DNA from 3 places in the Aliidongia sp. genome. Region 2 is predicted to be linked to each of the others. Evidence: riboswitches for the same ligand, from Rfam matches in the RefSeq annotation. Region 2 holds a riboswitch; each other region holds the start of a gene.
The links. A riboswitch is a leader RNA that binds a small molecule or an ion and turns the genes downstream of it on or off. The one in region 2 is predicted to bind cobalamin.

Region 1: it holds a riboswitch for cobalamin, as region 2 does, so the genes downstream of both, VGV37_RS28155 (TonB-dependent receptor) here and VGV37_RS27640 (ribonucleoside-diphosphate reductase subunit alpha) in region 2, are expected to answer to the same signal.
Region 3: it holds a riboswitch for cobalamin, as region 2 does, so the genes downstream of both, VGV37_RS28140 (ABC transporter ATP-binding protein) here and VGV37_RS27640 (ribonucleoside-diphosphate reductase subunit alpha) in region 2, are expected to answer to the same signal.

Annotation. Positions count from the first base shown of each region.
Region 1 covers NZ_DASZBY010000146.1:27,085-30,976, reverse strand. The annotation lists gene VGV37_RS28160 (dATP pyrophosphohydrolase) at 1-1,100, opposite strand, end outside; cobalamin riboswitch at 1,252-1,464, shown strand; gene VGV37_RS28155 (TonB-dependent receptor) at 1,577-3,700, shown strand; gene VGV37_RS28150 (iron ABC transporter permease) at 3,723-3,892, opposite strand, start outside.
Region 2 covers NZ_DASZBY010000143.1:28,549-32,440, reverse strand. The annotation lists gene VGV37_RS27650 (nuclear transport factor 2 family protein) at 1-159, opposite strand, end outside; gene VGV37_RS27645 (helix-turn-helix transcriptional regulator) at 394-1,176, shown strand; cobalamin riboswitch at 1,263-1,472, shown strand; gene VGV37_RS27640 (ribonucleoside-diphosphate reductase subunit alpha) at 1,719-3,527, shown strand; gene VGV37_RS27635 (ribonucleotide-diphosphate reductase subunit beta) at 3,524-3,892, shown strand, end outside.
Region 3 covers NZ_DASZBY010000146.1:22,118-26,009, forward strand. The annotation lists gene VGV37_RS28130 (arginase family protein) at 1-1,045, opposite strand, end outside; gene VGV37_RS28135 (LysR substrate-binding domain-containing protein) at 1,157-2,047, shown strand; cobalamin riboswitch at 2,067-2,279, shown strand; gene VGV37_RS28140 (ABC transporter ATP-binding protein) at 2,381-3,184, shown strand; gene VGV37_RS28145 (ABC transporter substrate-binding protein) at 3,189-3,892, shown strand, end outside.

The sequences.
Region 1 (3,892 bases), on a different contig from region 2:
TTGTACGGAACGCCGCCCAAGCTTTCGTTGATGTGGCGCATCGCCAGGTTGTCTTCGAGGATCCACGACAGCTCGACATGGGTAAAGCCCATGTCGGCGGCCTCCTTGCGGACCGAGTCGATCAGCAGGAACGGCAGCAGCTTGCCGATCACGCCCTGGGCGGCCGACCGCTTGATACCCATCAGGGGCACGCGCGCCGTCTTCAGGCCCGACACCTTCAGACGCCACAGCAGCTTCGCCCAGCCGAACGGCAGCAGCTTGCCGCCCAGATCGCGGATCGCCTCGTTGAGATTGGGCAGGCAGACAAGGAACCCGACCGGTTCTCCGTTCTGCTCGACGATCCGCACGAGCCGCGGGTCGAGCAGCGGCTTCAGGGATTTCGCCAGGTGATCGGTCTCGATCTCGGTCAGCGGCACGAAACCCCAATTGTTGAGCCACGCGTCGTTGAACACCTCGGTGATGATCCGGATTTCATCATTGTAGTGCTTGAAGTCGATACGCCGGACCGTGAGCCCCTTCGGCAGCGGCCGATCGACGAGGCGGCGCGCACCGGCGGGCAGGTCGACCGTGATGTCGTAGAGGTAGGCGTAGAGGTCCTTTTCCTTGACGAGCCCCTGCTCCTCGAGCCGCGTGCCGACATAGGGCCTGTCGTGGCCCATCAGCAGCATCGGCGGCGTGTCGAATCCCTCGACCAGCAGCCCGATCTCCTCGTTGATGTTGAGGTTGATCGGCCCCTGCATCCGCTGCATGCCGCGGGCGCGCAGCCAATCCTCGGCCGTCGTGAGCAGCGCCCGGAAAATCGCCGGATCGTCTTCGGCGGCAATGAGCCCGAACTGACCTGGTGCATCGGGCCGCACGGCCAACGCCTGGTGGTCGACCTGCGCGCTGATGCGCCCCACGTCGCGCCCGTCCTTCCGCGCGATCCAGAACTGCACGTCGGCATGGCCGAAGAACGGGTTCTTGGGCGTCAGCGCGTCCAGCCGCTCCAGATGCAGGGGTGCGATATAGTGAGGATCGTCGCGATGGAATTGCTGGGGCAGTCGAATGAAACGGTCGAGCAGGGCACGGCCTTGCACTGGGACGATGTCGATTATTGTCACGGAGACTGCCCTGAGATGGGAATGGCGAAGGATGGCGGCAGCCGCGATTGAACGTCTATCGGGCTGCCAACGATCGGAAACCGAACAACTTCCTAGCCCAAAACATGGGCGGCGGCAAAGGCGGCATCGCTTGACCGTGGCCCGCGGCGTTCCCTACAAGGGACATGACGGTTCCTTCACGGGATCAAAAGGGAACGCGGGTACGGGGTCGAACCCAGAGCCGCGGCTGCCCCCGCAACTGTAAGCGGCGAGCCATGCATCGATTCCGGCGCGAGAGTGCCGGATAAGCCACTGGGCAACCGGGAAGGCGATGCGCTGGCAGCGACCCGCGAGCCAGGAGACCTGCCGTCATCGTGGTCACGCACGGACACATTGGGCGGGGTGCCTCAGTGGGGAATGGTGCCCGCCCGTAAACCCCGGCGGTCGTCGGACTTTGGTTCGTGGTGACGTCCACGTTGCCACGAGGCCGACAGAACATGTCCCGTCTTCCTGCTTTAGCGGCATTGCCGCTGCTCGCCTTTTCCCCCTTCGCCCGCGCCGACGACACGCCACCCGTCTCGAACCCGACGCCGGAGACCATCGAGGTCACCGGCCTGCGCCGGGACGGGCTCAATCTCGACAAAGCTTCGACGGCCGGCAGCCGCCTGGGCCTGACGCCGCTCGAAACGCCGGCCAGCGTCGACGTCATCTCCGGCGACGAAGTGCGCGAGCGCGGCGACACCCGCGTCATGGACGCGGTCAGCCGCGCCCCCGGCTTCACCTCCGTCGCGACACCGGGCGACGGCAACAGCGCGCTCAGCGCCCGCGGCTTCACCGGCGTCGATTCCGTGAAGCAGCTCTACGACGGCACGCAGCTCAGCATCGGCGCCGGCACCTCGACCTTTCCGTTCGACACCTGGAACGTCGATCGGATCGAGGTGCTGAGCGGCCCCGCCTCCGTGCTCTACGGGTCGGGCGCCATCGGCGGTGCGGTCAACATCGTGCCGCGCAAGCCCGACGGGTCGGCCCTGCAGAACAATGTGCAATTCACCTTCGGCTCCGACAACACGTTCCGCGAGCAGGCCGACAGCACCGGCCCGCTCGGCTCGACCGCCGCCTATCGCCTGGACGTCAGCCACAACAGCTCGGACGGCTATGTCGACCGCGGCCAGTCGAAAAGCACGGCGATCTCGGCCATCGTCCAATGGGACCCGCGGCCGGACCTGCATTTCACGTTTTCCGAGGATTACGGCCAGCAGAACCCGATGGGCTATTTCGGCACGCCGCTGATCGACGGGCAGCTCGACACCCGGCTCGACGGCCGGAACTTCAACGTCGGCGATGCGACGATCAACTGGACCGACAATTGGGCGCGCATCAAGACCGAATGGAACGCGACCACCGGGCTGACCCTGCATAACGAGGCCTATTGGCTGTACAGCAACCGCCATTGGCGCGAGGCGGAGGGCTATACGTTCCAGCCCGACACCGACCTGGTTCAGCGCGACACCTTCATCGAGATCTACCATAACGAGTCGCAGATCGGCGACCGGGCCGACGCGACCTACGACAGCACGATCCTCGGGCGCAACAACCGGGCGGTCGTCGGGTTCGAATTCAGCAGCGTGCGCTTCGAGCATTCCAACGATTCGCCCTATGGCGGCCGCGAGCAGCTCGACCCGTTCGATTTCAGCCCCGGCAGCTTCATCGACCTGGCCGGCACGACGCCCAAGTTCCGGACCCACACCCAGCAATATTCCGGCTTCGCCGAGGATCGGCTGGAGATCCTGGACAACCTGTCCCTGGTCGGCGGGGTGCGGACCGACGCCTACGACCTGCGGCGCGACAGTCTGGTGGCGGGCGGCCGGACCAAGAAGGATTTCCTGTCGACCAGCTATCACGTCGGCGCGGTCTACAACCCGATCCCGCACCTGGCGCTCTACGCCCAATATGCCACCGCGACCGATCCGGTCGGGTCGATCATCACCCTGTCGCCCCATTCACAGCAATTCGACCTGTCGACCGGACGCGAGGTCGAGGTCGGCGCCAAGCAGACCTTCTGGGACGAGCGCGGCGAATGGACCCTCGCGGCCTATCGCATCGTCAAGAACAAGCTGCTGATCACCGACCCCACCGACCCGGACATTACCGAGCAGGTCGGCCAGCAATCCTCGCGCGGCATCGAGGCCTCGTTCGCGCTGGCGCTGGGCGGCGGCTGGCGGGTCGAGGCGAACGGCACGATCCTGGGCGCCCGGTTCGACGATTTCACCGAATCGGACGGCGCGACCACGGTCTCGCGAAAGGGCAAGATACCGCCCAGCGTGCCGGAACAAGCGGCCAACGCCTATGTCACCTGGAACTTCCTGCCCGATTGGCAGGCCCGCGCCGGCGTCCGCTACGTCGGCAAGAGCTACGCCGACAATGCGAACACGCTGACCCTGCCGGCCTACGAAGTGGTCGACACCGGCCTGACCTGGGCGCCGACGCCGCGCTTCGGGGTCGATCTGCGCCTGTTCAACGCGCTCGACCAGACCTATGTCGCCGCCCCGTACAACGGCGGCACCCAATGGATCCTGGGTCGCCCCCGCGCGGTCGAAGTCACGTTGCGCTCGTCGTTCTGAGGTAACGGACGCGGCTGATCCGTCAGCCGCGTCCGCGCCGCATCTGCCACAGGAAGAAGCTGCCGCCCAGCGCCGCGGTCAGGATGCCGACCGGCAGGTCCTCCGGCGCCAGCACCGTGCGCGCGCCGGCATCGACCGCAACCAGGAAGATGGCACCTCCGAGGGTCGCGGCCGGCAGCAGCGCTCGATGAT
Region 2 (3,892 bases):
CAGCACCAGGGCGCGGCCATGGACCACGGGCCAGCCGGGGTGGATGCAGCTGACCGGCACGTCGCGCGCCCACAGCCGATCCATGGCCGACAGGTCGCGCGCGCCGATCGCGCGATAGAATTCCAGGTTCTGGCTGAGCGCCGTGTCGGAGTTGGTCATCGGTACTCTCCCGGGAAGCCTCCGGACTCTTCTAGCAGATCGTGCGAGGGTTGGAGAGGTCTCGGTCCCTGCGGGCCTCTTTGATCCGTCGGGCCGTCGCGCCGATCCGGAATGAGACCGGCCGTTTCGCTCAAAACCGCCGCGGGCCTTGTGCAGTGCGCTCCCGCAATTGGCGAAGCGGATCCCGGTATCGATCGCTCTTGCAGTCGCCCCGATACTGGCCGAGCCTGAGACATGCCCCACAGCACCGACCCCAACGACTATCAGCGCGCGCCGGTCAAGGTCGTCGCCATGGCCAAGGATTTTCCGCCGGGTCATTCGATCGGCGAGCATGCGCACGAGCGGGCACAGCTGGTCTATGCGGTCTCGGGCGTGATGCGGGTGACCACGCGCGACGGCACCTGGGTCGTGCCGACCCACCGGGCGGTCTGGGTGCCCTCTGGCGAGCCGCACGAGATCCGCATGTCCGGCCCGGTCGCCATGCGCACGCTCTATATCGCCAAAGACGCGTCGGCGAGCTTGCCGACCCGCTGCGGCGTGATCGAGGTGGCGCCGCTGCTGCGCGAGTTGATCCTGGCGGCGACCGATTACGCGCCCGATAGCCTGGACCCGACGGGACGCGCGGCGCTGATCGCGGCCCTGGTGCTGGTCGAGCTGCGTTCCGTGCCGGTCGTGCCGCTGCACGCGCCGCTGCCGCGCGACCCGCGGCTGCTCGCGATCTGCCGGGCGCTGATCGACGACCCGGCGCGCGACGAGGTGCTGGAAGTATGGGCGGGCTCGGTCGGCGCGTCGGCCCGCACGCTCGCCCGTCTGTTCCGCGCCGAGACCGGCATGAGTTTCGGCACCTGGCGCCAGCAGGTTCGCCTGATCGAGGCGCTGGCGCGCCTGGCCGAGGGCCAGTCGGTAACCCTGGTCGCCCAGGACCTGGGCTACGACAGCCCCAGCGCCTTCACCGCTATGTTCCGCCGCACGCTCGGGTCGACGCCCAGTCGCTATTTCGGCCCGACCAGGGTTTGACCCGGACGGGTATCGCTGCCGTCAAGGCGCGTCGGCAGGGTGCTGATCCGACGAAACATTCCTTGACGCGAGTCATCGGTTTGGCGCTAAATCTAGACAGTCACGGTGCTTCGGATCGCAAGATCTGGGGTTGAGGGAAGCCGGTGCGTCGCTGGGCGACAAGGCCGGCGCTGCCCCCGCAACTGTAAGCGGTGAGCGGTTGTCGATACGCGTCACTGGCGCCAGCGGGTGCCGGGAAGGCCAGACAGTCGCAGCGACCCGCGAGCCAGGAAACCTGCCGTGGCTGAAGAATACGTCCGCGGGCGGGGTGTCCCGGCGGTCGCATGCTCCCCGTCCCGGCATCCGTCGGGCCGCTCAGGGCAAGGCGTCCGATTCGAACCCCGTTCGTTTCAAGCATGGGGAACCCGATGTCAGCGCTTGCTTTCGATTTCGACCGCGACGGAAATCTCGTTGAACTTGCCGGATCGCAGCAGCCTGAACCGAAGCGCCCGCAACCGGCCGAGCCGGCACCGGTCCCGGCCGAGCCGGTGCGCCACGCGCCGATGGGCGGCCCCTTGTTCCAGCAGCCGAAGCCCGCCGACCTCACGCTCGACCGGGCCCGCGACGACCTGCTGACCGCGTTCGGCAAGGCGACCCTGCGTGATCGCTACCTGCTGCCGGGCGAGAGCTACCAGGACATGTTCGCCCGCGTCGCCTGTGCCTTCGCCGACAACGTGCGCCACGCCCAGCGGCTGTACGACGCGATCTCGCGCCTGTGGTTCATGCCGGCGACGCCGATCCTGTCGAACGGCGGCACGACGCGCGGCCTGCCGATTTCCTGCTTCCTCAATTCCGTTCCCGATTCGCTCGACGGCATCGTCAATACCTGGAACGAGAACGTCGCATTGGCCTCGAACGGCGGTGGCATCGGCACCTATTGGGGCCAGGTCCGCTCCATCGGCGAAGCGGTCAAGGGCGCGGGCGAGACGTCGGGCATCATCCCGTTCATCCATGTCATGGACGGGCTGACGCTCGCCATCAGCCAGGGCTCGCTGCGCCGCGGCTCGGCCGCGGTCTATCTCGACATCCATCACCCGGAGATCGAGGAATTCCTGGAGATCCGCAAGGCGTCCGGCGATTTCAACCGCAAGGGCCTCAACCTGCACCACGGGATCAACGTCACCGACGAGTTCATGGATGCGGTGCGCGACGGCAAGTCGTTCGCCCTGCGCAGCCCGAAGTCGGGCGAGACCATGCGCGAGGTCGATGCCCGTCAGCTGTGGCAGCGCGTGCTCGAGACCCGGCTGCAGACCGGCGAGCCGTACCTGCTGTTCATCGATTCGGTCAATCGCGCCCTGCCGAAGCACCAGCGCGAACTGGGCCTCAAGGTCACGACCTCGAACCTGTGCAGCGAGATCACGCTCGCGACCGGCATGGATCATCGCGATGAGGAACGCACGGCCGTTTGCTGCCTGGCCTCGATGAACGTCGAGACCTGGGACGAGTGGGCCGAGGAGCCGGGCCTGATCGAGGACGTGATGCGCTTCCTCGACAATGTGCTGACCCATTTCATCACCGTCGCCCCCGATAGCATGGCGCACGCCCGCTATTCGGCGATGCGCGAACGGTCGGTCGGCCTTGGCGTCATGGGCTTCCATTCCCTGCTGCAGCAGCGCGGCATTCCGTTCGAAAGTGCGCTCGCCAAGTCGTGGAACCTGCGCATCTTCAAGAAGATCCGGCGCGAGGCCGATGCGGCCTCGGTCGAGCTGGCGGCTGAACGCGGCGCCTGTCCGGATGCCGCCGAGCGCGGCATGCAGGCGCGGTTCAGCCATAAGCTGGCAATCGCGCCGACCGCGTCGATCAGCATCATCTGCGGCGGCACCAGCGCCTGCATCGAGCCGATCCCGGCCAACGTCTACAACCACAAGACGCTCAGCGGCGCCTTCGTCGTGCGCAACCCGTACCTGACCAAGCTCTTGGCCGACAAGGGCGCCGACACGCCGGAGACCTGGCAGTCGATCGTCGAGCAGGAAGGCTCGGTCCAGCATCTGGAATTCCTCAGCGACGATGAGAAATCGATCTTCCGCACCGCGTTCGAGATCGACCCGCGCTGGATCATCGAGTTCGCCGCCGACCGCGCGCCATTCATCTGCCAGAGCCAGTCGGTCAACCTCTACCTGCCGGCCGACATCGATAAATGGGACCTGCACATGCTGCATTGGTCGGCCTGGAAGCGTGGCGTGAAGAGCCTGTATTATTGCCGCTCCAAGTCGTTGAGCCGCGCCGGTTTCGCCGGTGCCCAGGACAAGGCCGAGCGCATCGAGGCGCCGGTCGAACGACGCGACTACGAGGAGTGCCTGGCATGTCAATGAGCAGCCTGATCCAGCTCGACCCGCGCACGCTCATCGGCACCGGCAAGGTCGGCCTCCTGACCGCGACCGGCACCTACGACGTCAACCGCTATCCCTGGGCCTATGAATTCTGGAAGCGCCAGCAGCAGACCCATTGGATGGGTGAGGAAGTGCCGCTCGGGTCCGACATCCGCGACTGGGCCTCGGACCGGGTGACCGGGGCCGAGCGTAACCTGCTGACCCAGATCTTCCGCTTCTTCACCCAGTCGGACGTCGAGGTCGGCGACAATTACCTGAAGCGCTACATCCCGATCTTCCAGCCGCTGGAAGTGCAGATGATGATGGCCGCCTTCACCAACATGGAGACGGTGCATATCGACGCCTAT
Region 3 (3,892 bases), on a different contig from region 2:
AGGCCGGAGGCGATTCCGGCTCCATGACGCGACCGGCGTGCCGAAGCGAGGAAAGCAGCATGCGCGACAAAGCCGGCGCATGGCGCCAGTCCGGATCCCGCGCAGGATCGTAGATCGTGACGTCGATGCCGAGCGCCCCGGGATCGCCCAGGATCGGCACCAGCATTTCTTCGAGCGCATCGAGCGCCAGGCCGGGTTCGCCCGGGCTGTCGACGGCCGGCAGCACGCTTTCGGCCAGGACGTCGAGATCGAGATGGATCCAGAAGCGATCGATCCCGCGACCGGCCAGATGCTGCAGGGCAGCCCCGGCGCTCGGTACGACGCCGATGCGGGCGATGTCCTGGACGGTCCATTGGGCGATGCCGGCCGCCGGGAAGTCGGGATAGGGATGTCCCGTCCCGTCGACGTTGCGTTCGCCCAACTGCACGGCATCGAGCGGCTCTACCAACGGGCCCGCCACCCCGTCCCATCGGGTCAGAGTCGCCTCGCCCTTGCCGGTGGCGAGCGCCAGATCCATGCCCGCGGCCGCGCCCAGCCGCTGGGTGGTGTCGTAGTTGGATGGGTTGGCATAGTCGCTGTGGCCATCGATATGGACGAGACCCAGCCGACCCGCGCGGCGGGCACCCAGGAGGCATCCCAGCAGGATGCTGCAATCGCCGCCCAGCACGACGGGGAATCGGCCGGCGCCCAGCGCGTTCGCCACCGATGCCGCCAGTCGCTCCGAATAGGTGCGGATGGTGAGACCGTTGCGCAGACGCGTGCCCGCCTGTGCCTCGGCGCGATAGGCCGGTCGATCGAGCACGATCGTTTCGGCCGGCCTCAGCGACCCCTGAAATCCGGCCTGGCGGAACGCTGCCGGCGCTTGCCAGCAGCCCGGTTCCGGCCCCGGGCCGGTCGGGCTCAGGCCTAGATTGCTGGGCGCCTCGATCAGGCTGATCCCGGGCGGGGCAATGGCCGCGGCGGCGTCGGACAGGGCCATCAGGCCGAAGCTCGCGACGGAGCCGGCCAGGACGGTACGGCGTGACGGTGGTTTCAAGAAGGACATGGCGGCGCCTGGACACGGGATCGGAGGCGCTGAGCCTCGTGCAGCGGTCGTCCTGGGACAAACGAGTTCCCCATCTGCTATGCACAAGGCTGCCTTATGGGGAGCCGTCGCGTGAGACTGCCGCCACTTGCCGCCATCCGCGTGTTCGAAGCTGCCTCGCGCCATCTGAACTTCACCCGGGCTGCCGAGGAACTCGGCATGACCCAGGCCGCGGTCAGCTGGCAGATCCGGCAGCTCGAGGCGCGGCTCGGCGTCAGCCTGTTCACCCGCCGGCCGGGGCGGCTGGCGCTGAGCGAGGCGGGTGCCGCCCTGGCACCGTCGGTCCAGCAGGGGTTCGACATCCTGGCCAGGGGCTTTGGCGCGCTGGATGCGGGCGGGCGGGCGCTCAAGATCAGCGCCGCGCCGACTTTCGCCAGCCGTTTCCTCGCGCGCCGGCTCGGCGATTTCCAGGCCAGGCATCCCGGCTACGACGTGGACATGGCGTCTTCGACCCGCTTCGCCGACCTGGACCAGGGCGAGGCGGACCTGGCGATCCGCAGCGGATCGGGCGACTGGCCGACCCTGGTCGCCCAGCCGTTGATGCCGGTCCTACGCTCGCCCCTGCTCAGTGCGGCGCTCGCGTCGGCCCACGCGCCGCTGGCGCAGCCCCGCGATCTGCTGGGCCTGCCCGGCCTGTGGCAGGACGCGGCGGATTGGCGGCGCTGGTTTGCGCTCGCCGGTACGCCGGCCGAGCCGCCGTCCGGCGGGCTGCGCCTGGAAAGCCAGGAGATGGCGGCCCAGACCGTCGTCGCCGGCGAGGCCGTCGCTCTGCTGTCGCCCCGGTTCTTCGCCGATGAACTGGCGAGCGGCGCCCTCGTCCAGCCGTTTCCGGTGACCTTGGAGGGACCGGACTGGTTCTATCTGGTCCATGCCCCTGCCCGGACTGGGGAACCTAAAATCCGCGCCTTCATCGCCTGGCTGACGGACCAGGTGACCACGCCCGGCGGCAGCCATTCCGCTTGACGCCACCGGGCGCCGCTGCGCCATATTCCGCCGTCACGGTTCCCCGGTTCGCAAGATCCGGGGCTAAGAGGGAAGCCGGTGCGCCGATCCGATCGGCAAGGCCGGTGCTGCCCCCGCAACTGTAAGCGGTGAGCGGCTGTCGACAGCGTCACTGGTGCCGCAAGGCACCGGGAAGGCCAGGCAGTCGCCGCGACCCGCGAGCCAGGAGACCTGCCGTGATCGATGTAACGTCCGCGGGCGGGGTGTCCTGGTCGGTCGCTTGCCGGTGCGGCGTCCGCCGCGTCTCCCGCCATGCGTCCCCTCGGCCCGAGCCCGCTCTCTCGGAGCCGCCGCTTGACCGAACCGATCCAATCGCCGGCCCACCCTGCCGCCACCGCGGCCGACCTCGTGCTGCACGATATTGTCTGGACGGTGCCGGGCCGACGCATTCTCGACGGCGTTTCGCTGCGGGTGGCACCGGGCGCGTTCGTCGGCCTGGTCGGACCCAACGGCGGCGGTAAATCCTCGCTGCTGCGCTGTGCCTACCGGGTCCATCGGCCCCAATCCGGCTCGGTCCTGCTGGACGGCATCGACCTTTGGAAGATCGCCCCGCGGACGGCGGCCCGCCGGATCGCCGCGGTGCTGCAGGAGACGCCGAGTGGCTTCGGGCTGACCGTGCGCCAGATGGCGGCGCTCGGCCGCACGCCGCATCTGGCCGGCATGGCCGACGAGAGTGCCCAGGACCAGCGGATCGTGGCGGATGCCCTGGCGCTCGTCGACCTGGCCGATGCCGCCGACCGGTCGTTCGACCTCCTGTCCGGCGGGGAAAAGCAGCGCGTCCTCTTCGCCCGCGCGCTCGTCCAGCAGCCGCGCCTGCTGATCCTCGACGAGCCGACCAACCATCTCGACATCCGCCACCAGCGCGACCTGCTGCGGCTCGTGCGCGGGCTGGGCGTCAGCGTGCTGGCCTCGCTCCACGACCTGAACCAGGCCGCCGCCTATTGCGATCGGATCCATGTGCTGGATGCCGGGCGCATCGTCGCCGCCGGCACGCCGGCCGAGATCTTCACGCCCGCGTCGATCGCCCGGACCTTCGGCCTCGAGGCCACGGTCGACACAAGGCCCGACGGCCGCGTCTCGCTCCGCTACGAGGCCTGAACCGATGCGCCTGTTTTCGATCCTTCTCCTCTCCGGTCTCTGGGTGGTCCAGGCTTCGGCCAGCGGCTTCCCGGTCACGATCGACAATTGCGGCGTGCCCGAGACGTTCGACCGGGCGCCGGTGCGTGCGGTCAGCAACGACGTGAACATCACCGACACCCTGCTGGCACTGGATCTGCAGGACCATATGGCCGGGTTCAGCGGCGTCAGCGGCTGGAACAAGATCGCGCCGGACCTGCAGGGCAGGCTCGGGGGCGTGCCGGAACTCAGCCAGAAATACCCATCGCTCGAGGTCCTGCTCGGCGCTCGGACGGACTTCTATTTTGCCGGCTGGAGCTACGGCATGCGGGTCGGCGGCGACGTGACGCCGGACACGCTGGCGGACCACGGCATCAAGAGCTATGCGATCCGCGAATCCTGCGTTCATCTGGGGCCGCGACCGGCGGCCAGGCTCGACGACATGTACCAGGACCTGATCGCCATCGGCCGGATCTTCGGCGTCGAAGAACGCGCCCACGCGCTTGCCGCCGGCTTTGCCGAGCGCATCGGCGCGGTCGCCGCCCGCCTGAAGGACGCGGCGCCGGCACGGGTCTTCGTCTATGATTCCGGCGAGGACGCGCCGGAGACGGCGGGCGGCAACGCCATGCCGACCGCGCTGATCGCCGCGGCCGGCGGACGCAACGTGATGGACGACGTGCCGAACAGCTG